DNA from 3 places in the Escherichia ruysiae genome. Region 1 is predicted to be linked to each of the others. Evidence: riboswitches for the same ligand, from Rfam matches in the RefSeq annotation. Region 1 holds a riboswitch; each other region holds the start of a gene.
The links. A riboswitch is a leader RNA that binds a small molecule or an ion and turns the genes downstream of it on or off. The one in region 1 is predicted to bind thiamine pyrophosphate.
Positions count from the first base shown of each region.

Region 2: linked by a shared signal. The riboswitch ahead of thiM (hydroxyethylthiazole kinase) and the one ahead of thiC (phosphomethylpyrimidine synthase ThiC) in region 1 are both predicted to bind thiamine pyrophosphate.
Region 3: linked by a shared signal. The riboswitch ahead of thiB (thiamine ABC transporter substrate binding subunit) and the one ahead of thiC (phosphomethylpyrimidine synthase ThiC) in region 1 are both predicted to bind thiamine pyrophosphate.

Region 1 is NZ_JAVIWS010000001.1:2,344,903-2,350,496, forward strand. It holds gene RGV86_RS11450 (YjaG family protein) at 50-640, opposite strand; gene nfi (deoxyribonuclease V) at 683-1,354, opposite strand; gene hemE (uroporphyrinogen decarboxylase) at 1,364-2,428, opposite strand; gene nudC (NAD(+) diphosphatase) at 2,468-3,241, opposite strand; gene RGV86_RS11470 (Rsd/AlgQ family anti-sigma factor) at 3,336-3,812, shown strand; TPP riboswitch at 3,864-3,964, shown strand; gene thiC (phosphomethylpyrimidine synthase ThiC) at 4,044-5,594, shown strand, end outside.
Region 2 is NZ_JAVIWS010000001.1:935,112-940,705, forward strand. It holds gene RGV86_RS04830 (GntR family transcriptional regulator) at 1-680, opposite strand, end outside; gene RGV86_RS04835 (glycoside hydrolase family 25 protein) at 732-1,550, opposite strand; gene thiD (bifunctional hydroxymethylpyrimidine kinase/phosphomethylpyrimidine kinase) at 1,617-2,417, opposite strand; gene thiM (hydroxyethylthiazole kinase) at 2,414-3,202, opposite strand; TPP riboswitch at 3,237-3,333, opposite strand; gene rcnR (Ni(II)/Co(II)-binding transcriptional repressor RcnR) at 3,425-3,697, opposite strand; gene RGV86_RS04855 (nickel/cobalt efflux protein RcnA) at 3,818-4,639, shown strand; gene rcnB (Ni(II)/Co(II) efflux transporter accessory subunit RcnB) at 4,858-5,196, shown strand; gene RGV86_RS04865 (putative fimbrial-like adhesin protein) at 5,278-5,594, opposite strand, start outside.
Region 3 is NZ_JAVIWS010000001.1:3,376,737-3,382,330, reverse strand. It holds gene leuD (3-isopropylmalate dehydratase small subunit) at 1-92, shown strand, start outside; gene sgrR (DNA-binding transcriptional regulator SgrR) at 421-2,076, shown strand; TPP riboswitch at 2,110-2,209, shown strand; gene thiB (thiamine ABC transporter substrate binding subunit) at 2,240-3,223, shown strand; gene thiP (thiamine/thiamine pyrophosphate ABC transporter permease ThiP) at 3,199-4,809, shown strand; gene thiQ (thiamine ABC transporter ATP-binding protein ThiQ) at 4,793-5,491, shown strand; gene RGV86_RS16325 (DedA family protein) at 5,573-5,594, opposite strand, start outside.

The DNA.
Region 1 (5,594 bases):
GGAAGACTCCAGGTACGACAAATCAGGCGTTAATTCACGTTTTCTGGTCTTATTGCTGAAAAATTATACCAATATTGCTCTCACCCGCCTCACGCAGGTCTGCCCTAAGGCCTTTTATCAGCTCGATGTCGCGTTCTTCACACTCGGCTAAAAGTCGGAATATTTCCCACTGAATGTCCCATTCTTGCTCAACGGCTGGGTTTTCTTTCAGCTCTTCATCGCTCATTTCGCGACCAGCCTGAGTCATTTCCAGCATCGCAACGGTAGTGATGGAGGTCTTACTCACTTCCACCGCGTGTTCGAGCGTTTCGCCACTCAAACGCGAATGAACCAGTTCACTTAACGCCACGCAGGCATCAATTGCCGGATAAACGCCGTACAGATCGAAATCGTCCGCAGAAGGAATCGCTTCCTCAAATTTCTCCAGTTGGCTGTCGAAATTCACTTTTGCGTCTTTGACGGTCAGTGTTTCCCAAATGAGATCGAGAATACGGCGGTAAATTTGCCCATCGCCAAAACCGGTTTGCTGGCAAAACATGGCGTAATTGGGGTACATGCGTTCGCATAAGCAAGCCATGAAAGTGACGTGCTGCCAGCTTTCCAGGCGCTCCAGACGCAGATGAATCGGGTTTTGTAACATGTTGAGTTCTCAAATACGGAAATTATCCGCAGTTTACCTGAATTAGGGCTGATTTGCTGTATAGCGCACAAATGCCAGACGTTCCGAGGCCACGGCATCCGCCCAGCGCGTTGGCTCTGGCAGACGATAGCCTTTCATGCAGCGTTGTACCCACGCCAGCGCGCTATCCACGCTGACCCGATGACCCGTAGCGATAAACAGTGGGTTGCAGCGTGCTTTGCTGCGCCAGACCCAAGCCAGCTGCTCACCTTTATCCATCAGCGGCGCCAGCGCGCCCGGTTCGCTGGAGAGCGGTTCGAATTTACCGCATAGTCGTTTTTTCGCCACGCCAATGGTCGGTACGTCCACTAACAAGCCAAAATGGCTGGCAACGCCCAGGCGGCGCGGATGCGAGATCCCATGACCATCAACAAACACTAAATCCGGCTTTTGTGACAGCATCTCCCACGCTGCCAGCAGGGCAGGATATTCACGGAAGGAGAGAAACCCCGGGATGTAAGGCATGGTGGTAGCAATGCGTGCCACTTTATACTCCACCAACTCAAGAGTGGGATATTTCAGCAGCACCATCGCCGCTCGCGTCACTTCTCCACCCTGTTCAAACCCGACATCGGCTCCGGCGATCAGATCCGGTGGATCTTTATCGAGTCGATCCTCGCGGATCACAGAAGAAGCCAGTTCGATTTGTTGAGCGCGTAATGACGCGAGATCCATAATTACTCCTTAGCGGTGATATTGTTCAGATAACCGATGCACTGCCTCCACAAACACGCCAGCATGTTCTGGCGGCACATCCTGGTGAATGCCGTGACCAAGGTTAAAGACATGACCTTCGCCGTGACCGAAACCTGCAAGTATAGTCGCTACTTCTTCTTCAATTCGGGCTGGTGGCGCGTACAGCATCGACGGGTCCATATTGCCCTGCAATGCGACTTTATTGCCCACGCGGCGGCGCGCATCGGCGATGTCGGTTGTCCAGTCCAGTCCCAGCGCATCGCAACCGGTTTCTGCCATGGCTTCCAGCCACTGTCCGCCACCTTTGGTAAACAGCGTGACGGGCACGCGGCGACCGTCGTTTTCACGCAATAAACCATCAACAATTTTATGCATGTAATAGAGCGAGAACTGTTGATAATCGCGCCCGGTAAGCACGCCGCCCCAGGTGTCGAAAATCATCACCGCCTGGGCACCGGCTTTAATCTGCGCATTCAGATACAGGGTGACGCTTTTCGCCAGTTTATCGAGTAACGCGTGTAACGCCTGCGGATCGGCATACATCATTTTTTTGATCACGGTGAAGGCTTTGCTGCTGCCGCCTTCCACCATGTAGGTCGCCAGCGTCCACGGACTGCCGGAAAAACCAATCAGCGGCACTTCGCCTTTCAGTTCGCGGCGAATGGTACGCACCGCGTTCATCACGTAACCCAGTTCATCTTCCGGATCCGGAATTGGCAGTTTATCAACGTCAGCTTTGCAGGTGACTGGCGAGGTAAAACGAGGACCTTCTCCGGCTTCAAAATAGAGCCCTAATCCCATCGCGTCCGGAACGGTGAGGATATCGGAAAAGAGGATCGCCGCGTCCAACGGATAGCGACGCAGCGGCTGCAAAGTCACTTCGCACGCCAGTTCGGCGTTTTTGCAAAGCGACATAAAATCGCCCGCCTGAGCACGCGTGGCTTTATATTCTGGTAGATAGCGACCCGCCTGGCGCATCATCCATACTGGAGTGACATCAACGGGCTGGCGCAGCAGCGCCCGCAGATAACGATCGTTTTTAAGTTCGGTCATTTTGGCTGTTCCTTAGTGCGTCAGGCGGTCAGTGTATCATCACTCATACTCTGCCCGACACATCGCCACCGTATCTTCTATCAGGCGGCGCGCCACGGTGCCAGGAGGTGGCAGTAAGGGTAAATCGTCGTAACGATACCAGTTCGCCTCCAGCAGTTCTTTTGGATCAATCACGATGTCGCCGCTCTTATAGTCCGCCATAAACGCAGTCATTAATGACTGAGGAAATGGCCACGGCTGAGAAGTCACGTAACGCAGGTTTTTGACTTTGATGCCACTCTCTTCCATTACTTCCCGCGCGACCGCCTGTTCGAGGGTTTCGCCCACTTCGACGAATCCGGCAAGTACCGTATGGACACCGTTACGATGGCGGGTATGCTGAGCGAGCAGAATCGAATCATCACGACGGATGGCAACAATAATGCAGGGGGCGATTTGCGGGTAGTAACGCTCACGGCAGTGGCTGCACAGCATCGCCCATTCTGTTTTGCTCGGATACATTTCATGCCCGCAATACCCGCAGTATTTATGCGAGCGGTAAAACTCCGCCAGTTGCACGCCGCGTCCGGCTAGTTGAAATAGCCCGACGTCCAGATCAATGACCTGGCGCACCGAGCCCATATCATGGCGACGCTGCTGTTGAACTAGCCAAACAGGTTCTCCCTGCCATTCGCCGATTTGTAGTGCGCGCTGACCCACAAGCTCGAAATTTGCCGCTTCGCCATATGGCAATTCTCCCTTCGGCAACCATAATTTTTGCTCATGACTGACGACCCACCAGCCGTGATCTAATTTTTCAATTATACGATCCATAGCTCTTGCACTACCTTTGCATCACTGGCATGTTTAACATGGTTTTTACATTTCTCACTGAGCAGTTTTTGAATACAAACTTGCGGAGTCAATCATGCTTAACCAGCTCGATAACCTGACGGAGCACGTCAGAGGAAGTAACAAACTGGTTGATCGCTGGCTACATGTACGTAAGCATCTGCTCGTGGCTTACTACAATCTGGTTGGCATTAAGCCTGGCAAAGAATCGTACATGAGGCTAAACGAAAAAGCCCTTGATGATTTTTGCCAGAGTCTGGTCGATTACTTGTCTGCCGGACATTTCAGCATTTATGAGCGCATTCTTCATAAGCTGGAAGGCAACGGGCAGCTCGCTCATGCCGCGAAGATTTGGCCGCAACTCGAAGCCAATACCCAACAGATTATGGATTACTACGATTCCAGCCTGGAAACCGCCATCGATCATGATAATTACCTTGAATTTCAACAAGTTTTATCTGATATCGGCGAGGCGCTGGAAGCGCGCTTTGTGCTGGAAGATAAGCTGATTCTGCTGGTGCTTGACGCCGCCCGCGTCAAACATCTTGCTTGAGTTCTGCGCTGTTAACGCGTAATTTACATTCAACGCCCCGTTTTCGGGGCTAATTTCTTGTCGGAGTGCCTTAACTGGCTGAGACCGTTCATTCGGGATCCGCGGAACCTGATCAGGCTAATACCTGCGAAGGGAACAAGAGTTAATCTGCTACCGTATCGCCTTTGCAGCGATCGTCTCTTGCTTCATCCGTCGTCTGACAAGCCACGTCCTTAACTTTTGGAATGAGCTATGTCTGCAATAAAACTGACCCGCCGCGAACAACGCGCCCGGGCGCAACATTTTATCGACACCCTGGAAGGCACCGCCTTTCCCAACTCAAAACGCATTTATATCACTGGCACACAACCCGGCGTGCGCGTGCCGATGCGTGAGATCCAGCTTAGCCCGACGCTAATCGGCGGCAGCAAAGAACAGCCGCAGTACGAAGAAAACGAAGCGATTCCGGTTTATGACACCTCCGGCCCATATGGCGATCCGCAAATCGCCATTAACGTTCAGCAAGGGCTGGCAAAACTGCGTCAGCCGTGGATCGACGCACGCGGCGATAGCGAAGAACTTACCGTGCGCAGTTCCGATTACACTAAAGCGCGGCTGGCAGATGATGGCCTCGAAGAGCTGCGTTTTAGCGGCGTATTAACGCCAAAACGCGCCAAAGCAGGCCACCGCGTCACACAATTGCACTACGCCCGTCAAGGCATCATCACACCGGAGATGGAATTCATCGCCATTCGCGAGAATATGGGACGCGAGCGCATCCGCAGCGAAGTTTTGCGCCACCAGCATCCGGGAATGAGCTTTGGCGCACGTCTGCCGGAAAATATCACTGCGGAATTTGTCCGTGATGAAGTCGCTGCCGGACGCGCCATTATCCCCGCCAACATCAACCATCCTGAATCAGAGCCGATGATTATTGGTCGCAACTTCCTGGTAAAAGTTAACGCCAATATCGGCAACTCGGCGGTCACCTCTTCCATCGAAGAAGAAGTGGAAAAGCTGGTGTGGTCTACGCGCTGGGGAGCGGATACGGTGATGGATCTTTCCACCGGTCGCTATATTCACGAAACCCGCGAATGGATTTTGCGTAACAGCCCGGTGCCAATCGGTACTGTGCCGATCTACCAGGCACTGGAGAAGGTTAATGGGATCGCTGAAGATCTTACCTGGGAAGCGTTCCGCGACACGCTGCTGGAACAGGCCGAACAGGGCGTGGATTATTTCACGATTCATGCAGGCGTTCTCCTGCGCTATGTGCCGATGACCGCGAAACGCCTGACCGGTATCGTCTCGCGCGGCGGTTCGATTATGGCGAAATGGTGCCTCTCCCATCATCAGGAAAATTTCCTTTATCAACATTTCCGCGAAATTTGTGAAATCTGCGCTGCTTATGACGTTTCGCTGTCGCTGGGCGACGGCCTGCGCCCCGGTTCGATTCAGGACGCCAACGATGAAGCGCAGTTTGCCGAGCTGCATACGCTGGGCGAACTGACCAAAATCGCCTGGGAATATGACGTACAGGTGATGATTGAAGGCCCCGGGCATGTGCCGATGCAGATGATCCGCCGTAATATGACCGAGGAGTTAGAGCACTGCCATGAAGCGCCGTTCTATACCCTCGGGCCGCTGACCACCGATATTGCACCAGGCTATGACCACTTCACATCGGGGATTGGCGCGGCGATGATCGGCTGGTTTGGCTGCGCGATGCTCTGTTACGTAACGCCGAAAGAGCACCTGGGTCTGCCCAATAAAGAAGACGTTAAGCAAGGGCTTATCACCTAT
Region 2 (5,594 bases), 1.4 Mb from region 1:
TGCTGTTGGTCAAGCGCCACTTGCTTGATCACCAGCACCGGTATTTTGCTATCTAACTGAATATGTGACTGAAACTCGGCATCCGGCATCCGGGCACTAACGCGGGAACGGGTACGCTTTGGAAAAATATGCTGACTGCGAAAGTAGTCATAAAGAGAAATTCCGATGGCATCAACATCATGAATTAAATGCGCAGGAACCCACGACTCCTCAATCGATACCGCTTCTTCATCCACGTAGCGAATGCGCTTAAGCAAGAAGACATCACTTCCTGCTTCAACCGCCAGCTGCTGCGCGACTTCTTCAGGGCACTCTACCACTCGCTTGTTAACCCACAGCGTGTCGGGCTTTTTACCGCGCAACACCACCTGCTGCGAAAAGCCTCGCGCTTCTTTTAACGAGTATTCGAAGATGTTGTTGATCTGCGTGCCGTAACCACGCGAACGCGTCACCACGCCCTCTTCTTCCAGCGCCTGCATCGCCTTGCGCACCGTAATGCGCGAAACGCCGGTTAACTGACTTAAATCGCGTTCGCCGGGCAAAATATTGCCATGCTCCAGCACCCCGCTACGCACGGCATTTTTTACCGTTTCGGCAAACTTAATATAAAGCGGCGTGTTGTCCGCCGCTAAAATACGTTCATTCAGTTGGGCAATAAGCTGGGTATGCGCTTGTTCCATTTGTCTTTTTCCTGCCGGGGAGTCTGGTGGGAGTATATCACTGCTTCTTATTTAAGGCGTTTCTTTAATCCCATGAACGAATGCCTGGAACTCCTCCGCCGTGCCATTAAACACATTAAAATCCACCGGCCCATTAATGCCGTCTACCTGTCCACGGTCGGAATGCTGCCAGAAACGCCATGCCATTCCGTCATTGTCCGGACGACGTTGATAATAGTGAGCCACCCACCACGGATATTCATTGAAATGGCCCGCCAGATTCGTGTGATAAAACGTCGCGCCAGCATAAATAATCGGTTTTTTTCCCGTGCTTTTTTCGACCATTTTTAGCCACTGACTGACCCGTTTGCGTAATTCTTTTGCCGATAATTTTCCTCGCTCTTCTACGTCCAGCACAGCAGGGAAATCGCCGTGGGCAAAATCCACCGTTTGTAGAAATAATCTGGCCTGAACTGAAGCGGATACCGACGGAGAAAAATAGTGATACGCCCCACGCAGCAGGCCATTTTCGCGGCTTCTTTGCCAGTTGCGCGAAAAATACGGGTCAACCAGCTTTTCGCCTTCCGTAGCCTTAATAAAAGCAAACTGTAAGCGGATACCGTTGTCGCGCATTTTTGCAACACGCTGCCAGTCGATCCGCTCCTGCCAGCGTGAAACATCAATACCATGAATGGTGTAACTGGCAGGTATGCGAATAGCGAAAGATTTAACCGGGCGATAACCGTAGAAGTGGATGTAGTCTTTGATCTGAATTGCTGTCGAATAGAAAAAATTCACCGTCTGGCGGGGATAAATCGCCACGATGGAAATTAGCCCCAAAGCGCATAACAAGGCGGTGAATTTTTTGCGACTGACGATTTTTAGCTGCATTGGTTTCATCCCTGAATTTCAGCACAAAAAAAGCTGACAATAACCAAAGCAGCTATAGTACGGCGCTTACCACCAGGCGTGGAAGTGGTGAACCGGACCAATCCCGTGACCAACTTCCAGCGTGTCTGCCTGGGCTAACGCTGCCGACAGCCAGCTTTTTGCCTCCTGTACGGTGTCAGCCCAGTTTGTATGGCGCGGGCGTAGTGCAGCCAACGCCGCAGAGAGCGTACAACCAGTGCCGTGGGTGTTTTTGGTCATAATGCGCGGTGCGGTAAACCGTTGTTCACCCTCGCGGGTAAACAGCCAGTCCGGGCTTTGCTCATCATCCAGATGACCACCTTTCATTAGCACTGCGCCACAGCCCATCGCCAACAGCGATCGCCCTTGTTCCAGCATTTCCTGTTCGGTGCGCGCGTGTGGCGCGTCGAGCAAGGCGGCAGCTTCGGGCAAGTTTGGCGTTATTAATGAAACCTGTGGCAATAATCGACTGCGCAGCGTAGCAACCGCCGAAGGTGAAAGCAGCGGGTCGCCGCTTTTTGCCAGCATAACGGTGTCGAGTACCACGTTTTGGATCTGATAACGTTGCAACCGTTCTGCCACCGCTTCAACGATATCGGTTTCTGCCAACATGCCGATTTTGGTGGTGTCGATTCGCACATCGCTGAACACCGAATCGAGCTGGGCGGCGACAAAATCAGGATCAATGCGATACACCGACTGTACGCCACGGGTATTTTGCGCCACCAGTGCAGTAATAACTGAGCAACCATAAGCGCCAAGTGCCGAGAAGGTTTTAAGATCGGCCTGAATCCCCGCACCACCGCTCGGATCAGTACCAGCAATGGTCAGAGCGTTAATCCGTTTCATGCCTGCACCTCCTGCGTCAGCTGCCAGAGCGCATCAAGGAAATGTGGAACAAAACTGCCCGGCCCTTCGCTTCTGACGACTGCGCGTTCTCCGGCTTGTTTCATCCAGTGACAGGCAGATGCAACATTTTCCAGCGTATCGCCCGGTAATGCACAGCTCGCAGCGACAACTGCCGATAATGCGCAGCCAGTTCCCACCACTTTGGTCATTAACGGGTCACCGCCGTGAATACCAACGGTGCGACGACCATTAGTAACATAATCCACCTCGCCAGTGACCACGACGATTGCGCCGGTTTCCCGTGCCAGAGTTTGTGCGGCGGGCAACGCATTGGCTGCTGCGTCAGTGGTATCCACACCACGACCACCATTAGCGATGCCTGCTAATGCCATGATTTCCGAAGCATTACCGCGTATGGCGCTTGGTTTAAGAGACAGGAGTTTCAGACAAAAACGGCGGCGATAATCGAGTGCACCAACCGCGACCGGGTCAAGTGTCCAGGGTGTTTGGGAGCGTGTTGCCTGTTCTACGGCGGCACGCATCGCCTGTGCGCGTGGCTGCGTCAGTGTACCAACGTTAATCAGTAAAGCACTGGCAATTGCCGCAAACTGACTGGCCTCTTCGGTTTCGATAACCATCGCTGGCGATGCGCCGAGCGCCAGTAAAGTATTGGCAGTAAAGGTTTGCACCACATCATTAGTCATGCAATGCACAAGGGGGGAATATTGGTGAAAAAGGTGTAACACGGGCGCTGATTGCGCCGGACTCAGCAGGTCGACTTGCATAATTTGCTCCTGCCATAACGTGAAGAAGCAATGACCTGATGGTCTGTGACTTCCCTACGCTGGCATTATCCAGATCAGGTGATACGGGTATTTCTCAGCCTTCACGCAGAAGGGCACCCCGAGTCGTTTGGTTGCGATAATAAATCGCAGAGGAGGATGGTAATGTCCGGCGCGCGCGTTGTAAACGAGGAAAAACGGCAGTATTACAATAACGTCACGAAACTATTTTATATACGAATCCAGCACCTTAAGGACAACATCCAGGTCTTCTTCACGCTTTAGTTCATCGCCCTGGTGAACAATGTGTTCCGTCAGATGACCTTTAATCACTTCCCGCATCAGGCCGTTTACCGCGCCACGAATGGCGGCAATCTGTTGTAGAACGGCAGCACATTCATGCGGTTCGTCGAGCATTTTCTTAAGCGCGACGACCTGTCCCTGAATCTTACTGGCGCGCGCTTTCAGTTTCTGTTTGTCGCGGATGGTATGAGACATAACAACACCTGGTTAACAAGATAATGAAAAATCATAGCACTATTAATCTACTGGGGGGTAGTATCATGTACTGGGGGGGAGTAGAATCTCTGCATCCATTTAATACTAAGAATTATTATCATGACTGAATTTACCACTCTTCTTCAGCAAGGAAACGCCTGGTTCTTCATCCCCAGCGCCATCTTACTCGGTGCACTTCATGGTCTGGAGCCTGGGCACTCAAAAACGATGATGGCGGCGTTTATCATCGCCATTAAAGGTACGATTAAACAGGCGGTGATGCTTGGACTGGCAGCAACCATTTCGCATACTGCGGTAGTCTGGTTGATTGCCTTTGGCGGGATGGTGATCAGCAAACGCTTTACTGCGCAGTCGGCGGAACCGTGGCTACAGTTAATTTCTGCGGTCATCATTCTCGGCACCGCATTATGGATGTTCTGGCGCACATGGCGCGGTGAACGAAACTGGCTTGAGAATATGCACGGGCATGATCACGAGCACCACCATCATGACCATGATCACGAACATCATCACCATCACGGACATGGCGAGAATGTCGAATATCAGGACGCCCATGAGCTGGCTCACGCAAATGACATTAAACGACGCTTTGATGGCAGGGATGTCACGAACTGGCAGATTTTACTGTTTGGCTTGACTGGCGGACTGATCCCCTGCCCTGCAGCGATAACTGTGCTGCTGATTTGTATTCAACTGAAAGCCCTCACTCTGGGAGCAACTCTGGTCGTTAGTTTCAGTATTGGCCTTGCGTTAACGCTGGTCACCGTGGGCGTTGGCGCGGCAATCAGTGTCCAGCAAGTGGCAAAACGCTGGAGCGGATTTAACACACTAGCCCAAAAAGCCCCCTATTTTTCCAGCTTGTTAATTGGCTTAGTCGGAGTGTATATGGGCGTGCATGGCTTTATGGGCATAATGCGATAACTCAATCCTTTGGGCTTGCATGTTATCTTCAGCCCAGGATGATTCTTAAATCAGCTATTTCCGCTGACTCTTCGCCCGATGAGGATGCTTTTACAGCATCCTTTCATTTACACTTTTTACGAAATCATGGGATCACTAACAAAATATCGCTTGTCGGTTATATTGTATGACAGGAAAGATATGCGACTGATTTTGCTGATCCCCAACGTGGAGAGTATATGACCATAAGAAATAAGTTATTGTTGGGTGCGCTGTTGCTGGCAACCAGCGTAGCGTGGGCCGCACCGGTCACTGCGGGTTCGACCAATGCCTCTGGAATTTCAAAGTATGAGTTGAGCAGTTTCATCGCTGACTTTAAGCATTTCAAACCAGGCGATACCGTTCCAGAGATGTACCGCACCGATGAGTACAATATTAAGCAGTGGCAGTTACGTAACCTGCCTGCCCCTGACGCCGGAACCCACTGGACCTATATGGGTGGCGCATATGTGTTGATCAACGACACTGACGGTAAAATCATTAAAGCCTACGACGGCGAAATATTCTACCATCGCTAAAAAAAGCCCCCTCATCATGAGGGGGAAATGCAGACACCTTGTTATTTTTTATTATTAGCCACTTGCTCGTCTTACTTGTTATTAGTCGTATTTCACGTTGATCAAGGCAGTAGCCTCCAGTGCGCCAGATTTAACTTTATTTTTATCATATACATAGTAACTGGCTGTTACCGGAATTAAGACTGTTGTATCTGTAATTTTTGACTTCGCCGCAATTTCCTTTAAATTTGTGTATCCTTTACTGCTGTCAGTGATATTTAAAAGTGTGACTGGTGAACCATTACTTTCAAGAATAAATCCTACGCCATTATCTTCCGCACCTTTCAGTATCGTGTTACTGCTGGTTAACAAATCAGAACTTGATAAATACACCTGCATTTTCCGTGATGTTTGATTTT
Region 3 (5,594 bases), 1.0 Mb from region 1:
TGATGAATGGTCTGGACAGCATCGGTCTGACCCTGCAGCACGACGACGCCATTGCGGCTTATGAAGAGAAGCAACCGGCGTTTATGCGTTAGTTTGTACACCGTCCGGCACTCAATCGCTAAAAAGAAAAAAGCCAGCAGGTATTCACTGCTGGCGTGGCGATTAACACCAATACTCAGTCACACATGATGTCTGCAAATCAGTAGTCAGAATCACTCCCCTCCCACTGCATCTTGTTCTTCAGGCATAGCTAAACGTTGTAGAACACTTAACCCGCGAAGCCAGCACATCTTCTCTGTCACGATAAAATAGTGCCGCTAAAACTGACGCATGGGATACCTCATTGCTTCATCGTTAAGAATTATTGACTTAATATAGGGAAAATAAAATTGCTGACTTTTGCGCAGGAGTTCCCCTTTTATGCCATCTGCTCGTCTGCAACAACAGTTCATCCGCCTGTGGCAATGCTGTGAGGGTAAATCTCAGGAGACAACGCTGAACGAACTGGCGGAGTTATTGAGCTGCTCCCGTCGTCATATGCGCACCCTGCTCAACACCATGCAGGATCGCGGCTGGCTGACGTGGGAAGCGGAAGTCGGGCGCGGCAAACGCTCGCGTTTAACGTTCCTCTATACCGGGCTGGCGCTACAACAACAGCGGGCAGAGGATCTGCTGGAGCAGGATCGCATCGACCAACTGGTACAACTTGTCGGTGATAAAACCGCCGTGCGGCAAATGCTGGTTTCTCATCTGGGGCGTAGCTTCCGCCAGGGGCGACACATCCTGCGCGTCCTCTACTATCGTCCGTTGCGCAACCTGCTGCCTGGCAGCGCATTACGCCGTTCCGAAACGCATATCGCCCGGCAAATCTTCAGCGCGTTAACCCGCATAAATGAGGAAAATGGGGAACTGGAAGCGGACATCGCCCACCACTGGCAACAAATTTCCCCGCTTCACTGGCGCTTCTTTTTACGTCCGGGTGTCCATTTTCATCATGGTCGTGAACTGGAAATGGACGACGTGATCGCCTCATTGAAACGGATCAATACGCTGCCGCTCTATTCGCATATTGCTGAAATTGTATCGCCGACGCCCTGGACGCTGGATATCCATCTCACGCAGCCAGACCGCTGGTTGCCGTTACTGCTGGGGCAAGTTCCGGCGATGATCCTGCCGCGTGAATGGGAAACCCTCAGCAACTTTGCCAGCCATCCCATCGGCACCGGTCCGTATGCGGTAATGCGTAACAGCGCCAATCAACTGAAAATTCAGGCATTCGATGACTTCTTCGGTTATCGCGCGCTAATCGACGAGGTTAACGTCTGGGTCTTGCCGGAAATTGCCGACGAGCCAGCCGGAGGGCTGATGCTGAAAGGACCACAGGGCGAGGAAAAAGAGATTGAAAGCCGTCTGGAGGAAGGTTGCTACTATTTACTGTTCGACAGCCGCACCCATCGCGGGGCGAATCAGCAAGTCAGAAACTGGGTAAGCTATGTGCTTTCTCCGACCAATCTGGTTTATTTCGCCGAGGAACAGTACCAGCAACTGTGGTTCCCGGCTTATGGAATGCTCCCCCGCTGGCACCATGCCCGCCCGACACATTGCGAAAAACCAGCCGGACTGGAACATCTCACCCTGACCTTTTACCAGGATCATATTGAACATCGGGTCATTGCCAGGATCATGCAGCAGATTCTGGCAAGTCACCATGTCACGCTGGAAATCAAAGAGATCAGCTACGATCAGTGGCACGAAGGTGAGATTGAAAGCGACATCTGGCTTAACAGCGCCAACTTTACGCTACCGCTAGATTTTTCGCTGTTCGCGCACTTGTGCGAGGTGCCGTTGCTACAACACTGTATTCAGATCGACTGGCAAGCCGACGCCGCCCGCTGGCGCAATGGCGAGATGAATCTGGCGAACTGGTGCCAGCAACTGGTCGCCAGCAAAGCAATGGTGCCGCTGATCCATCACTGGCTGATTATTCAGGGGCAACGCAGTATGCGCGGCCTGCGCATGAATACCCTCGGTTGGTTCGATTTTAAATCGGCGTGGTTTGCGCCGCCGGATCCATGATTGCTGGTTGATAACAAAATCACTACACTAACGCCGTTCTCAACGGGGTGCCACGCAGACGCGTGCGCTGAGAAAATACCCGTCGAACCTGATCCGGATAACGCCGGCGAAGGGATTTGAGGCTCCTTCTCAAGTCCTTTGCCACTCTTTTTTGAGGTGCAAAGTGTTAAAAAAATGTCTTCCCCTGCTGTTGCTGTGCACAGCGCCCGTTTTCGCTAAACCCGTTCTGACTGTTTATACCTACGACTCCTTCGCCGCCGACTGGGGGCCTGGTCCGGTGGTTAAAAAAGCCTTTGAAGCCGACTGTAACTGCGAACTGAAACTGGTGGCGCTGGAAGATGGTGTCTCACTGCTCAACCGTCTGCGGATGGAAGGCAAAAACAGCAAAGCCGATGTGGTGCTGGGGCTGGATAACAATCTGTTAGATGCCGCAAGCAAAACTGGGCTGTTTGCTAAAAGCGGTGTGGCAGCGGATGCCGTTAACGTTCCCGGCGGCTGGAATAATGACACGTTCGTACCGTTTGATTACGGTTATTTCGCCTTCGTCTATGACAAGAACAAACTAAAAAATCCGCCGCAAAGCCTGAAAGAGCTGGTTGAGAGCGATCAGAACTGGCGAGTGATTTATGAAGATCCGCGTACCAGTACGCCGGGGCTAGGTCTGCTGTTGTGGATGCAAAAAGTCTATGGCAATAACGCCCCGCAAGCCTGGCAGAAACTGGCGAAAAAAACCGTCACGGTAACGAAGGGCTGGAGCGAAGCCTACGGCCTGTTTTTAAAAGGCGAAAGCGATCTGGTACTGAGTTATACCACCTCTCCGGCTTATCACATTCTCGAAGAGAAGAAAGATAACTACGCCGCCGCGAACTTCAGCGAAGGTCACTATCTGCAGGTGGAAGTCGCCGCCCGCACCGCTGCCAGCAAGCAGCCGGAGCTGGCGCAAAAATTCCTCCAGTTTATGGTTTCTCCGGCTTTCCAGAATGCGATCCCAACCGGCAACTGGATGTATCCGGTGGCAAACGTCGCGCTGCCTGCCGGATTTGAACAACTGACCAAACCAGCAACCACGCTGGAATTCACGCCAGCCGAAGTGGCGGCACAACGTCAGGCATGGATTAGCGAATGGCAACGCGCCGTCAGCCGTTAATTCCCGGTTGGTTAATTCCAGGTGTAAGCGCCGCTACGCTTGTGGTGGCGGTTGCACTGGCGGCGTTTCTCGCCCTGTGGTGGAACGCGCCGCAGGGTAGCTGGGCGGCAATCTGGCAGGACAGCTACCTGTGGCATGTGGTGCGCTTCTCCTTCTGGCAGGCGTTTCTCTCGGCGTTGCTCTCTGTCGTACCCGCAATATTCCTTGCCCGCGCGCTTTATCGCAGGCGCTTTCCGGGTCGGCTGGCGCTGTTACGTCTGTGCGCAATGACCTTGATCCTCCCGGTGCTGGTTGCTGTTTTCGGCATTCTTAGCGTCTATGGTCGCCAGGGCTGGCTGGCAACACTCTGCCAATCGCTCGGTCTGGAGTGGACCTTTTCGCCCTACGGCCTGCAAGGCATTTTGCTGGCCCATGTGTTTTTTAATCTGCCGATGGCTAGCCGTTTATTACTTCAGGCACTGGAAAACATTCCCGGCGAACAACGTCAACTTGCCGCACAGCTTGGGATGCGCGGCTGGCATTTCTTTCGTTTCGTCGAATGGCCGTGGTTACGGCGACAAATCCCGCCGGTTGCCGCGCTTATCTTTATGCTCTGTTTCGCCAGCTTCGCCACCGTGCTATCACTGGGCGGCGGTCCGCAGGCGACCACTATCGAGCTGGCTATTTATCAGGCGCTGAGTTACGACTACGATCCTGCCCGCGCGGCGATGCTGGCGCTGATCCAGATGGTGTGTTGCCTTGGGCTGGTGCTGCTGAGTCAACGACTAAGTAAGGCCATTGCGCCCGGCACCACGCTGCTGCAAGGCTGGCGCGACCCGGACGATCGTCTGCATAGCCGCATTTGCGACACTGTGTTAATTGTGCTGGCGCTGCTGCTGTTGCTGCCACCGTTACTGGCGGTGATCGTCGATGGGGTAAATCGCCAGTTGCCGGAAGTGCTGGCACAACCGGTGCTGTGGCAGGCGCTGTGGACCTCGTTGCGTATTGCGCTGGCGGCAGGTGTATTGTGTGTAGTGCTGACCATGATGCTGCTGTGGAGCAGTCGCGAACTGCGGGCGCGGCAAAAAATACTGGCGGGTCAGGCGCTGGAGATGAGCGGCATGTTGATCCTCGCCATGCCGGGTATTGTACTGGCAACGGGTTTCTTTTTGCTGCTCAACAATACGACTGGCCTGCCGCAATCTGCTGACGGCATTGTGATTTTCACCAATGCGTTAATGGCGATCCCTTACGCGCTGAAGGTACTGGAAAATCCGATGCGCGATATCACCACCCGCTACAGCATGTTGTGTCAGTCGCTGGGCATTGAAGGCTGGTCGCGCTTAAAAGTGGTGGAGCTGCGCGCCCTGAAACGTCCACTGGCGCAGGCGTTGGCCTTTGCCTGCGTGCTGTCGATTGGTGATTTTGGCGTGGTGGCGTTGTTCGGTAACGACGATTTCCGCACCCTGCCGTTTTATCTCTACCAGCAAATTGGCTCTTATCGCAGCCAGGACGGTGCGGTCACCGCGTTAATTCTGCTGCTGCTCTGTTTTCTGCTGTTTACCGTGATTGAAAAACTACCGGGGCGAAATGTTAAAACTGACTGATATCACCTGGCTTTACCACCATTTGCCGATGCGTTTTAGCTTAACGGTGGAACGCGGCGAGCAGGTGGCGATCCTCGGGCCAAGCGGCGCGGGTAAAAGTACCCTGCTGAATTTGATCGCCGGTTTTCTGACGCCAGCCAGCGGTTCGCTGACTATCGACGGCGTTGATCACACCACGACGCCACCGTCACGCCGTCCGGTATCGATGCTGTTTCAGGAGAACAACCTGTTCAGCCACCTGACGGTCGAGCAGAACATCGGGCTGGGGCTAAATCCGGGATTGAAACTGAACGCGGCACAGCAGGGGAAAATGCACGCTATCGCCCGCCAGATGGGGATTGATAATTTAATGGCGCGGTTACCGGGCGAGCTTTCCGGCGGTCAGCGGCAGCGCGTAGCGTTAGCGCGTTGTCTGGTACGCGAACAGCCGATTTTATTGCTTGATGAACCGTTCTCCGCGCTCGATCCGGCGTTACGTCAGGAGATGTTGACGCTGGTGAGCACGAGCTGCCAGCAGCAAAAAATGACGCTGTTGATGGTATCGCACAGTGTGGAAGATGCGGCGCGGATCGCCACGCGCTCGGTGGTGGTCGCCGACGGGCGCATCGCCTGGCAGGGTAAGACTGATGAGTTGTTGAGCGGTAAGGCGAGTGCTTCGGCGCTGTTGGGAATTACAGGTTAAAAGCGCACGGACAGTCCCCTCGCCCCTCTGGGGAGAGGGTTAGGGTGAGGGGAACAAACCAGCGCCGGTGCAAACTATCCCCTAAACCCCAACCACTTTACGC